Regions from separate parts of the Micrococcus sp. CS26 genome, predicted to be linked through region 2. Evidence: predicted binding sites of a transcription regulator. Region 2 holds the regulator's gene; the other holds the start of a gene.
What was found. The regulator HspR, encoded in region 2, represses chaperone genes until heat shock. The targets are predictions, from matches to a motif close to AAGTTGAGTCNNNNNGACTCAACTT.
Positions count from the first base shown of each region.

Region 1: a site for HspR is predicted at 2,385-2,409, ahead of ACZ1IK_RS10100 (Hsp20/alpha crystallin family protein). Genes of this name have one in related genera too.

Region 1 covers NZ_JBVFVY010000027.1:11,975-18,337, reverse strand. The annotation lists gene ychF (redox-regulated ATPase YchF) at 1-973, opposite strand, end outside; partial or broken gene ACZ1IK_RS10105 (GMC oxidoreductase) at 1,374-1,721, shown strand; gene ACZ1IK_RS10100 (Hsp20/alpha crystallin family protein) at 1,832-2,293, opposite strand; gene ACZ1IK_RS10095 (YdhK family protein) at 2,444-2,995, opposite strand; gene ACZ1IK_RS10090 (O-acetyl-ADP-ribose deacetylase) at 2,992-3,558, opposite strand; gene ACZ1IK_RS10085 (hypothetical protein) at 3,615-4,052, shown strand; gene ACZ1IK_RS10080 (DNA recombination protein RmuC) at 4,118-5,377, shown strand; gene ACZ1IK_RS10075 (GntP family permease) at 5,444-6,363, opposite strand, start outside.
Region 2 covers NZ_JBVFVY010000002.1:94,069-100,431, reverse strand. The annotation lists gene ACZ1IK_RS01365 (asparagine synthetase B family protein) at 1-476, opposite strand, end outside; gene dnaK (molecular chaperone DnaK) at 817-2,676, shown strand; gene ACZ1IK_RS01355 (nucleotide exchange factor GrpE) at 2,838-3,500, shown strand; gene ACZ1IK_RS01350 (DnaJ C-terminal domain-containing protein) at 3,569-4,561, shown strand; gene ACZ1IK_RS01345 (heat shock protein transcriptional repressor HspR) at 4,558-5,109, shown strand; gene ACZ1IK_RS01340 (alpha/beta hydrolase) at 5,088-6,155, shown strand; gene trmB (tRNA (guanosine(46)-N7)-methyltransferase TrmB) at 6,178-6,363, opposite strand, start outside.

The sequences.
Region 1 (6,363 bases), on a different contig from region 2:
GGTCTTCGAAGGACACGATCTCCGCCTTGATGAAGCCGCGCTGGAAGTCGGTGTGGATCACGCCGGCAGCCTCGGGCGCCGTCGCACCGACCGGGATGGTCCAGGCGCGCGTCTCCTTCGGTCCCGCCGTCAGGTACGTCTGCAGGCCGAGGGTCGAGAAGCCCACGCGGGCCAGCTGGTCCAGCCCGGACTCGTCCTGCCCGGCCATCTCCAGCATCTCGGCGGCCTCCTCCTCGGAGAGCTCCACGAGGTCGGACTCGAGCTTGGCATCCAGGAACACGGCGTCGGCGGGGGCCACCAGATCGCGCAGCTCCTGCTGCTTGGCCTCGTCCCCCAGCACACCCTCGTCCGAGTTGAACACGTAGATGAACGGCTTGGCGGTGAGCAGGCTCAGCTCCCGCAGCCGGTCCATGTCCAGCTTGTCCTTGTCCTTCGCCGCGAAGATCGTCTCGCCCCGCTCCAGCACCGCGAGCGCGGCCTGGAGCGCCTCGAGGTCGGCGGGCTCCTTCTTCTTGCCCTTGACCTCCTTCTCGACGCGCGGGATCGCCTTCTCGACGGTCTGCATGTCCGCGATGATCAGCTCGGTGTTGATGGTCTCCATGTCCGAGGCCGGATCCACCTTGCCGTCCACGTGGACGACGTCGCCGTCGTCGAACGCGCGCACCACCTGGGCGATCGCGTGGGCCTCGCGGATGTTCGCCAGGAACTGGTTGCCCAGGCCCTCCCCCTCGGAGGCGCCCTTGACGATGCCGGCGATGTCCACGAAGGACACCGTCGCCGGCAGGATGCGCTCGGAGCCGAAGATCTCGGCCAGCTGGGGCAGCCGCTCGTCCGGAAGGTTCACCACGCCCACGTTCGGCTCGATCGTCGCGAACGGGTAGTTCGCCGCGAGCACGGTCTGGCGCGTCAGCGCGTTGAACAGGGTCGACTTGCCCACGTTGGGCAGTCCCACGAATCCGATAGTCAAAGCCACAGTCCGGCAGTCTACCGGCGGGCCCGCCGCGGCGGAGGCGTCCCGCACCGGCCCCGTTCCGTGGGCAGAACCGGCAGCCCCGCCCGCTCCGTGGGCAGAAAGCGCGCTCTCCCCTGTTCCGGGGGCAGAACCGGCAGGGTTTTCGCTTCCGGGGGCAGAAACCCTTGCTTTTCTGCCCACGGAACCCAGAGGCCCGGCGGCCACGGGGCCCGGCAGCCCCAGCCCCCGCCCCCACGCGCCCACGGAACCCAGAGACCCGCACCGCCCAGCACGCATCCCCGCCCAGATGACCGATCTGTAGGGTGGGCGGGCCGCCCAGACCCCGACGAGAGGACGCACACCTGTGTCTGCCGAACAGAGGACGACAGCCGAGACCGCAGGGCCACCGGGTCCACCCCTCGCCAAGTCCCGCGGCACCGTGCGCCTGCGCTCCAACGACTACCGGGACAAGCCGGCCGTGGACCCGCGCTACTTCACCGACCCGGAGGGCCATGACATGGCCGTCGCGGTGGCCGGCATCCGGCTGGCCCGGGAGATCGTCTCCCAGCCGGCCATGGCGGCGTGGGCGGGGCGCGAGCTGGCCCCGGGCGAGCAGGCGCAGACGGACGAGGAGATCGCCGACTACGTGCGCCGCACCCACAACACCGTGTACCACCCGGTGGGCTCGGTGCGCATGGGCGCCGAGGACGACGCCATGAGCCCGCTCGACGCCCGTCTGCGCGTCAAGGGCGTGACGGGGCTGCGCGTGACCGCCACGCAGATGCGGCGGGCCCCCGGTGGGGGGCCCGCCGCATCTGCGTTCGGGGGACGGACCGCGCGCTGGTCACGCCGGCCGCGCGCGGCTCCGTCAGAGGCCGGTCACTCGCCGGAGGCCTCGGCGGTCTCGCCCTCCACGGTCTGCCCGGCCACGGGGGCGGTGCCGCCGTGGGTGACGGAGATCTTGCGGGGCTTGGCCTGCTCCGCCACCGGGATGGTGAGGGTCAGGACGCCGTCGCTGTAGTCGGCCTGGATGCGGTCGAGGGCGAGGCCCTCGCCCAGGGTGAGCTGGCGGGCGAAGGTGCCGGCGGAACGCTCACGGGTGAGCCAGCGGCGGTCCTCGCGGGCCGGGTCCTCCTTGCGCTCGGCGCGGACGGTGAGGGTGCGCTCCTCCACGTCCACGTCGATGGAGGCCGGGTCGACGCCGGGCAGCTCGACCTCGGCGACGAAGACGTCGCCCTCGCGGTACAGGTTCATGGGCATGGACACGGTGCCGGTCGCGCGGGGCGTCAGACCGTTCACCAGGCGCTCCATCTCACGGAACGGATCGATAGGACGGGCCATGTCGGTTCACTCTCCTCGGGATTCGGGTGGGCGCCGCTGACACCGCGGCGTCTGACCACTACAACAGCACGCCCGGCGAACCTATTCCAGAAATCTGCGTGAAGTTCGATCAACTTCCAGGCGGGCGGTCAGGACCCTCCCGGCCCGGGGTCAGCCCGCCGAGGCGATCTCGCTCTCCACCACCCACTTGTGGTTCCTCATCCGCATGCCGTCGGACTCGTAGTCCACCATGTAGACGGTCTCATCCGTCGAGGAGTGCACCGTGCCCTCCGCACCCTGCATGCCCGGCATGTGGTCAGCCGCGAGGGTGACCGCCGCGCCGTCGGGCAGGCGTTCGGCGCCCGCGTCCTCCAGCTCCTCCTGGACGACCCACTTGTGGTCCGTCACCTCGGGCCCGCCCGTCGTCGGCCGGTAGTCCACGGAGTAGGCGGTGGTCTCGTACGCGCCCACGACGGTGGCGGCGGCCCCCTCCATCCCGGGCATGTGGTCCGCCATGAGGGTGACCTCGGTGCCCACGGGGTGGGCCGGGTCCGCGGCGGGCTCGATGCCCTCGGGGGCGGGGCCGCCGTCCATCGCGTGGCCCGCGTGCCCGCCGTGGGAGGACGACGTCGCCGCCTCTTCCCCTCCCGTCGCGCAGCCGGTGAGCGCGAGCAGACTCGCCGCAGTCACGGCGACGGTCCTGGTCCAGAAACGCATGGTCATCGTCCGGTGTCTCCTTCGTCATCGGTGGTCTGGGGGGCCTCGAGGTGCCCGAGCGCCGCACGGAACGCGGCCTCCGCCGTGTCGCCGTAGGGCACGAACAGCACCTCGTCCACGGTGCCGCCCACCTCGTCCGCCATCGCGTGGCAGGTCTCGACGGCGATCCGCGCGGCGTCCTCCATGGGCCAGCCGTAGATCCCGGCGGAGATCGCCGGGAACGCGACCGTCCGGGCGCCGAGCCCGGCCGCCACCTTCAGGGACTCGCGGTAGCACGAGGCGAGGGTGTCGGATTTGTCGATCGTCTTGGCCCACACCGGGCCCACCGTGTGGATGACCCAGCGCGCGGGCAGGCGCCCCGCCGTCGTCGCCACGGCCTGCCCGGCGGGCAGCCCCTCCGGCAGGTCGGTCTCGCGCAGGCGGCGGCACTCGGCCAGGATCTCGGGGCCGCCGCGCCGGTGGATGGCGCCGTCCACGCCTCCGCCGCCGAGCAGGGTGGAGTTGGCGGCGTTGACGACGGCGTCCGCGTGCGTGGCCGTGATGTCCCCGGGGGCGATGGTGAGCTGCATGGACTCACGCTAGGCGCGGGTGGGCGCCGTCGGACAGGGCCGGTAGCCTCGGCCCCATGAGCACCCCGACGCCCACCGGACCGACCCCCACGCCCCCCGGCGGCGAACTGCTGCCGCTGATCAGCCTCGCGGTGGAGCACGTGTTCGACACGCTCGGCCGGCAGTCCGTGTTCGCCCCGACGATCCTCGCCGTCGCCGCGGACGGCCAGCGCGGCATGTGGGAGCACCCGGACCTCGAGCCCGAGCAGGCGGCCGCCACGGTCGCGAAGATCAGCCCGCGCCCCACGCGGGCGGTGGCCGTGTTCGACGGCGAGATCGAGACGGTGGACGGGCCCCGCCCGGCCGTCGCGGTGGAGGCCTTCGACGCCGCCGCCCTGGCCTCGACCCGCATGGTCTTCCCGTATCTGCCCGGCGTGGCCGCGGCGGGCATCGCCGCCCGCGTCGACGGCGACCCGCAGGTCGTGGCCAACGGCCCCAACCCGCTCTTCGGCTGAGCCGCCCGCCACGACGACGGCGCGCCGCCGCCTAACGTGTCCCTGCGGCCTGCGAGGGTGGGGGCATGGAGATCCTCAGCCTGCTGCTCGCCCTCATCCTCGGACTCGTGCTGGGCGCCCTGGTGGGCGCGTGGCTCATGTGGCGCCGGGCGGCCGGCGGCGGTGAGGAGGCCCGCCGGGCCCAGGCCGAGCTGGCCGCGCTGCGCACCGAGCACCAGGGGGCACGAGAAGAGCTCGCGGCCGCCCGGGCGGAGCAGCGCGCGCTCACGGCCGCGCGCGCCGAGGACGCCGAACGCCAACGCGCGGAGTCCCAGGTGATGTCCACGCTCGCCCCGCTGGGCCAGCGACTGGCGGCCCTCCAGGAGCAGGTGAGCGTGTTGGAACGGGATCGGGCGTCACAGTTCGGCCGGCTCGGGGAGCAGCTCCGCGCCGCCGCGGCCACGGACCGGGACCTGCTGAACCAGACCACGTCGCTCATGGCCACCCTCAAGTCCACCTCCGCGCGGGGCCACTGGGGCGAGGCGCAGCTGCGGCGGGTCGTCGAGGCGGCGGGCATGCTCCACCACGTGGACTTCACGGAGCAGGCCACGCTGTCCGGCAGGGACGGCGAGCGCCTCCGCCCGGACCTCGTGGTGTCCCTGCCCGGCGGCAAGGCCATGGCCGTGGACGCCAAGGCCCCCATCGGGGACGCGCTGGCCGCCGAGGCCCTCGCGGATGAGCCCGGCGAGGAGGCGTACGAGCGGCGTCAGGCGCTGGCCGCCCAGCACGCCGCGGCCGTGCGCCGCCACGTGGACCAGCTCTCCGCGAAGTCCTACTGGGCCGGCCTCGAGCACTCCCCCGAGCTGGTCCTGTGCTTCCTGCCCGCCGAGTCACTCCTGGCCGCGGCCCTGGACGCGGACCCCGGGCTGCTGGACCACGCGTTCTCCCGGAACGTCGCGCTCGTCGCCCCCGTCTCCCTCCTGACCGCCCTGAAGTCCGTGGCCTATGCCTGGCGGCAGGACACCCTGGCCGAGAACGCCCACACCGTGGTGGCCAGCGCGAAGGACCTCTACGAGCGCCTCGGCACGCTCGGCACCCACCTGGACCGCATGGGCGGATCCCTCAAGACCGCCGTGGACCGCTACAACCAGCTCGTCGGCAACGTCGAGTCGCGCGTGCTCCCCGCCGCCCGGCGCCTCCGCGACGCCGACCCGGGCCTGGCCCCCACGCCGGACATCCGCACGCTCGAGTCCGCGCCCCGGCCCCTGGCCGCCCCGGAACTGGTCGCGGGCGTGGAGGAGGACGAGCTGCGCCGTCGTCGGGCGGAGTCGGCGCGGGAGGCGTGAGCAGGGCCGGGCGGGTGGGCCGTCGCGGCCCCGGAGATCCGACGCGCGGCCCGGGCGACAGCCGGGTCAGGCGGCGGCGAGGGCGAAGACCGCCCACGCGAGGACGAAGCCCATGACGCCGATCAGCGTCTCCAGCACGGTCCAGGTGCGCAGCGTCGTCGGCACGTCCATGCCGAAGAAGCGGCCGACCAGCCAGAACCCGGAGTCGTTGACGTGGGAGGCGATCACCGAGCCGGCGGCCACCGCGAGCACCATGGTGGCCAGCTGGACCTCGGTGAACCCGGCCTCGGCGACGGCCGTGGAGAGCAGACCCGCCGCCGTCGTGAGGGCGACGGTCGCCGAGCCCTGGGCGATGCGCAGCGCACCGGCGATCAGGAAGCCCGCGAGGATCAGCGGGACGCCCAGGCCGGTGAGCGACTCGGCCAGGGCTGCGCCGATACCGGAGGTGCGCAGGACGCCGCCGAACATGCCGCCGGCACCCGTCACGAGGATCACGGAGCAGACCGGGGCGAGGGCGCCGTCGAGGATGGACTCGAGCCCCTCACGGCCGCCCGGGATCCGGCGGCCCAGCGTGGCCATGGCGACCAGCAGGGTGATCAGCAGCGCCACCGGCGTCTCGCCGAGCGCGCGCAGCACCTGGTACCACGCCTGACCCTTCGCGTCGGCGCCGAACGCCCCGGCGGCGTTCAGGGTGTTGAGGCCCGTGTTCATGAGGATCAGCAGCAGCGGCAGGACCAGCACGCCCACCACCGTGGCGAACCGCGGCGGATGCGCCTCCCGCTCCTCGGAGGCCTCACCGAGGATCGCCGGGACGGGCAGCACCCACCGACGCCCCGCCCACAGCCCGAACAGGTACGAGGTGACATACCAGGTGGGGACGGCGATGGCCAGCCCCAGCAGCATCACGAGGCCCACGTTGGCGTCGAACAGCCCCGCGGCGGTCACCGGGCCCGGATGCGGCGGCACGTAGATGTGCATCACGGAGA
Region 2 (6,363 bases):
GCCTCGTACTCGAGCGGCTGGAGCTCGGGGGCGCGCTCGAGGGAGAGGACGCTGCCGCGGATCACCACGACGGTGCCGACCGGCAGGAGTCGGATCTCGTCGAACGGGGTCTGGAAGATGGACAGCTGCATGGTCAGCGTCTGGCGGAGGGCGAACGGACGGAGCCTGCCGAGCCGGGGCGTGAGCGTCATGCCCTCGGTGCGCAGGTGCTCCACCAGCCCGCTGTAGGAGGAGCCGAGCGCCCAATCGTCGCCGCTGCGGTAAAGGAAGAGACGGCCCAGACCGCTGGCGTCCGTGCCCACCTCGAAACGGCGGCCGAAGAGCCTGCCCGCCCGGCGTGCGACCACGTAGCAGCCGTCCTCGCCGGGGCCGACGGTGCGGCCGGTGCGCGCGCGATACGCAGTCATGCCCGCGGGCCCGTGCACGTAGTCCGTGCCGACGAAGGCGTATCCCTCGAACTGCTCTTTGGGTCGCATGCGACTCGAGAGGATGAGCACGTGTCACTCCTGGGTTGCGGGTCCGATTTCCAGAAGTCTAGTCAGCACCTGTGCGCCGGCACCGAGAGGGGCTCGGCAGGGCGCCCGCGAGATGCCTGAGAGGGGGATTCACGGAGGGTGTGACGAGGATCACCGACGGGCGGGAATGAAGCGCACGGGGGTGTGGTTGCACTGCACGACACCAGAACATGAGTCGAGGTGACTCAGGTTTCTTGACAGACCTTCCGCCCCGGTGGCAGGTTGAGTCCAGAACGCTCAAGGGCGGCCGGCACCGGTCGGCCGCGGTCACCTCGAGCAGCAGTCGACGAAAGGACACATGATGTCGCGAGCAGTGGGTATCGATCTTGGCACCACCAACTCCGTGGTTGCCGTCCTCGAGGGTGGCGACCCGGTCGTCATCGCGAACGCCGAGGGCGCCCGCACCACCCCGTCCGTCGTCGCGTTCTCCAAGGGCGGGGACGTCCTGGTCGGCGAGGTCGCTAAGCGCCAGGCCGTCAACAACCCCGAGCGCACCTTCGCGTCCGTCAAGCGCCACATGGGCACCGACTGGACCACCGAGGTGGACGGCAAGAAGTACACCCCGCAGGAGATCTCGGCCCGCACGCTGATGAAGCTCAAGCACGACGCCGAGGAGTACCTGGGTGAGAAGGTCACCGACGCGGTGATCACCGTGCCCGCCTACTTCAACGACGCCGAGCGCCAGGCCACCAAGGAGGCCGGCGAGATCGCGGGCCTGAACGTCACCCGTATCATCAACGAGCCCACCGCGGCCGCCCTGGCCTACGGCCTGGAGAAGGGCAAGGAGGACGAGCTCATCCTGGTCTTCGACCTGGGCGGCGGCACCTTCGACGTGTCCCTGCTCGAGGTCGCCAAGGACGAGGACGACTTCGCCACCATCCAGGTGCGCGCCACCGCCGGCGACAACCGCCTCGGCGGCGACGACTGGGACCAGCGGATCGTGGACTGGCTGCTCCAGCAGGCCAAGTCCAAGGGCGCGGACCTGTCCAAGGACAAGATCGCCCTGCAGCGCCTGAAGGAGGCAGCGGAGCAGGCCAAGAAGGAGCTCTCCTCGGCCACCTCCACCAGCATCTCGCTGCAGTACCTGTCCGTGACCCCCGAGGGCCCGGTGCATCTGGACGAGCACCTGTCCCGCGCCAAGTTCCAGGACCTCACCAAGGACCTGCTCGAGCGCACCCGCAAGCCGTTCGAGGACGTCATCAAGGAGGCCGGCGTCAAGGTCTCCGACATCGACCACGTGATCCTCGTCGGCGGCTCCACCCGCATGCCCGCCGTCTCCGAGCTCGTGAAGGAGCTGACCGGCGGCAAGGAGCCCAACAAGAGCGTGAACCCGGACGAGGTCGTCGCCATCGGCGCGGCGGTGCAGGCCGGCGTGCTCGCCGGTGAGCGCAAGGACGTGCTCCTGATCGACGTGACCCCGCTGTCGCTGGGCATCGAGACCAAGGGCGGCGTGATGGCCAAGCTCATCGAGCGCAACACGGCCATCCCGACCAAGCGCTCCGAGACGTTCACCACGGCCGAGGACAACCAGCCCTCCGTGTCCATCCAGGTCTTCCAGGGCGAGCGCGAGTTCACCCGGGACAACAAGGCGCTGGGGACCTTCGAGCTGACCGGCATCGCCCCGGCCCCGCGCGGCATGCCCCAGATCGAGGTCACGTTCGACATCGACGCGAACGGCATCGTGCACGTCTCCGCGAAGGACAAGGGCACCGGCACCGAGCAGTCGATGACCATCACGGGCGGCTCCTCGCTGTCCCAGGAGGACATCGACCGCATGGTCAAGGACGCCGAGGCCCACGCGGACGAGGACAAGAAGCGCCGCGAGGCCGCCGACCGCCGCAACCAGGCGGAGCAGTCCGCCTACTCCGTTGAGAGGCTCCTGCAGGACAACGGCGACAAGCTGCCCGAGGACGTCAAGACCGAGGTGCAGGCCGACGTCGACGCCCTGAAGGCCGCCCTGGAGAAGCAGGACAACGACGACGAGGTCGCCGCCGCGTTCGAGAAGCTCCAGGCCTCCCAGGTCAAGATCGGCGAGGCCCTCTACGCCCAGCAGGGCGCGGAGTCGGCCGACGCCGGCGCCGAGTCCGCCGCCCCGCAGGGCGACGATGAGGACATCGTCGACGCCGAGGTGGTCGACGAGGACGACGAGAAGAAGGCCTGACACCCCGGGGCCGGGGCGGGCGTCCACGCCCGCCCCGCCCGGAGGCCCACGACGCCGGCGGGCCGGCCCGGCAGCGCCCCTGCCGGGCCAGCCCGCCGGCCTTCCCGCACCACCCCCGCGCGGCGGACCCGCCGCGCCCACCCGCTTCGAAAGGACACACCATGAGCGCCGACCAGCAGCGTCCGCACGGCTCCTCCGACGCCGAGCGCGGCTCCGAGGAGGAGCCCATCGTGTTCAACGACCGTCGCCGCATCGACCCCGAGACCGGTGAGCCCCGCGTCTCCGCCGAGAGCGCGGCCGAGCAGGCCGAGGACGGCGACGCCCTCGCCCAGGCCGAGCGCATCCTCGACGAGGCCGGCGCGGAGGCCGGGACCGAGGCGCCGCAGCCCGCGGCCTCGGACCGCGAGGCCGAGCTCGAGACCGACCTGCGACGTCTGCAGGCCGAGTTCGTGAACTACAAGCGTCGCGTGGACCGCGACCGCGACCTGGCCAGGGACGCCGGCGTGCTCAAGGCCGTCACCGCGCTGCTGCCGGTGCTCGACGACATCGACGCCGCCCGCGCCGCCGGCGACCTGACGGACGGCCCGTTCGCCGCCATCGCGACCAAGCTCGACACCGTCCTGGCCGGCCTCGGCCTCGAGCGCCACGACCAGGCGGCGCTGGCCGGCGTCGAGTTCGACCCGGCCCTGCACGAGGCCGTGATGCGCCAGCCGCACGCGGAGGTGCCCGCGGACCACGTGGTCCAGGTCTTCCGCAACGGCTACGTCCGGGACGGCCGCGTGCTGCGCGCCGCCCAGGTGATGGTCTCCGCCGGAGACGAGTGACCCCGTCGGCCGGCGGCCCACCCCGCCGCCGGCCGACCCCCTGACCGATGCACACGAGAGGAGGCACCATGGCCTCGCAGGATTGGATGGACAAGGACTTCTACGCGACCCTGGGGGTGTCCAAGGACGCCTCCGATGCGGATGTGAAGAAGGCCTACCGCAAGCTCGCCCGCACCCACCACCCGGACCAGAACCCCGGGGACGAGGCGGCCGAGAAGAAGTTCAAGGAGATCTCGGAGGCGTACGCCGTCCTGAGCGACCCCCAGGAGCGCCAGGAGTACGACGCGATCCGCGCGATGGGCGGCGGCGCCCGGTTCTCCGCCCCGGGCGGTGCCGGCGGCGGCGGCTTCGAGGACGTCTTCGGCGGCATGTTCGGCGGCGGGGGCGGCCCCCGCACCACGCAGTCCGGGCCCGACCTGTCGGACCTGTTCAGCGGGATGTTCGGCGGCGCCGCCGGCCAGACCGGCGGCTTCGGCCCCGGCGGCTTCGGTGACGCCGGCTACGCGCGGCCGCGCCCCACGAAGGGCGCGGACCGCACCGCCACCACCACGATCTCCTTCCGCGGCTCGATCCAGGGCACCACGGTGTCCCTGCGCGGCCCGGACGGCGAGACGATCGAGGTGAAGATCCCGAAGGGCATCCGCGACGGCCAGAAGGTCCGTGCCCGCGGCAAGGGCTCGCCCGGCCCGGCCGGCCGCGGCGACCTGCTGGTCACCGTGCACGTGCGCGAGCACGAGTTCTTCCGCCGGGACGGGGACGACCTGCGGATCACCGTGCCGATCACCTTCCCCGAGGCCGCCCTCGGCGCCACGATCGAGGTGCCGACGCTGGAGCGCCCCGTGAAGGTGAAGGTGCCGGCGGGCTCCCAGTGTGGCCGCGTGCTGCGCCTGAAGGGCCGCGGTGTCGAGCGCGGGAAGACGACGGGTGACCTGCTCGTGGAGCTGCGCGTCACCGTGCCCACCACGCTCAACGACGACGCCCGCGCCGCCGTCGAGGCCCTGCAGTCCGCCACGGCCGGCGACGATCCGCGGCGGGAGCTGGCCCGGAGGGCAGCCTGGTGAGCGCCCGCGACGGCGCCGCCCGTGCGGACCGGGGCCGCGAGGGGGGTCCCGACCGGCACGCCCCGGTCTTCGTGATCTCCGTGGCCGCCGAGATGGCGGACATGCATCCGCAGACCCTGCGCCAGTACGACCGGCTCGGCCTCGTGGTCCCCGCCCGCCAGGACGGACGGCACCGCCGCTACTCCCTCGCCGACGTCGAGCGGCTGCAGACCGTGCAGGCCCTGAGCCGCGAAGGCATCTCGCTGGAGGGCATCCGCCGCGTGATCGCGCTGCAGCGCGAGGTCGAGCAGCTGCAGGACACCGTGGTCGAGCTGGCTGCCCAGGTGGACCGCCTCCACCACGCCTCCCGCCTGGCCCGCGTCTTCACCGTGGGCTCCGGCGGCGACGTCTCGGCCCGCTACGCCGACCGGATGGCCGCCCGCCGTCACGCCGCGGCACGGGCCGGGGCGGACACCGCGGGCGAGGCCCGCCCGAGCGGCCTGCGGAGGCTGCCCTCCGGCGGCGCCCGCCTCCGACGGGTGCCCACGTGGCAGTCCGAGCAGGACTGAGCCGGGCGTCGTTCGGGGCGGCCGCGCGGTCCCGCGTGCAGGAGCGGCTGCGCGCCGACATGGCCCGGCGCGACGGCCTCGGCCGGCAGGCCCGCAGCGCCCTGGACGGGATCGTCCACGCCCTCAAGCCGGAGGGCATGGACCCGCACCTGCCCGCCCGGCATCTGCTGGACTACGTCCTCGACGGCCCGGACGGTCCGCGCGCGGTGGTCGCCGCGGGGGACCCCGCGACCGCCACGCATCTGACCTGGCTCGTCTCCGGCATGGGCATCCGCCCCCAGACGGCCATGTGGGGGACGGCCCGGGAGGCCGCCCACCTCGCCGCCGCCCAGCGCGCCGCCGGCGCACCCCGCCCCGTCGTCATCGCGTGGCTCGGCTACCCCGCGCCCACACCCTGGCGGGTGGTGCTCGACGGCCCCGGCCGGCGCGGCGGCGCGATGCTCGCCGCGGATGTCCGGGCCTGGTGGGAGTTCCTGCGCCACGGGCCGGGGGAGGACGACGACGCCGCCCCGGCCCTGCGCGCCCGCGGGACCGCCGTGCACGGGGCCGTGGAGGCCCACTCGTACGGCTCGCTCGTGGCCGCGCACGCCCTGCGCCTGCTCGCGGACCGGGGCCTGCAGCCCGACGACGCCGACGCCCCGTGGCCGGCCGAGCGTCCCGTCGAGGCCCTCGTGGTCTCGGGCGCGGTCGGCCTGCCCGCCGCCCTGGCAGCCCGGGCCGCGCACCTCGGCCTGCGGTCCGGGCGGACGTTCCGCGCCCTGGCCCCGGGCGATCTCCTCGCCCGGGTCGGCCGCGCGGTCGGCCGTCGTCGGGACTGGACGGACGCCGCCGTGCTGCCGGTGGCCCCGCGGCCCGGCCTGGCGGGGGCCGCCGTCCGCGGCCACCGCACGGCCCGCTGGTCGCCGACGGCCCCCGGGGACGCCCCGAGGGGCTACCGGGACGCCGGGTCCGTGACGCTCGCGGCGACCGCGCGGGTGACCGCCGGCCTGCCGGTGCCGCCCGTCCCGGACGGCGCCGACCCGGCCGGGCCGGTCGCCCCGGCCTGAGCGGCCCCGTCGGGCCCCGTGCTCAGCGGCGGCGGTACGCCAGGTCGAACACGAGGCGTCCGGCCCGCTGGGACTTCGCCTCGAAGCTCGTGATCGGTCGGCCCTCGAACCGGGGCGCCCAGCCGCCCGCGTGGTCCACGGGGTCCGCGGCCGCCGCGCCGGCCCGCGCCTCACCCAGGCCGGCCCGCAGCGGGCGCTCCTCCTCGGC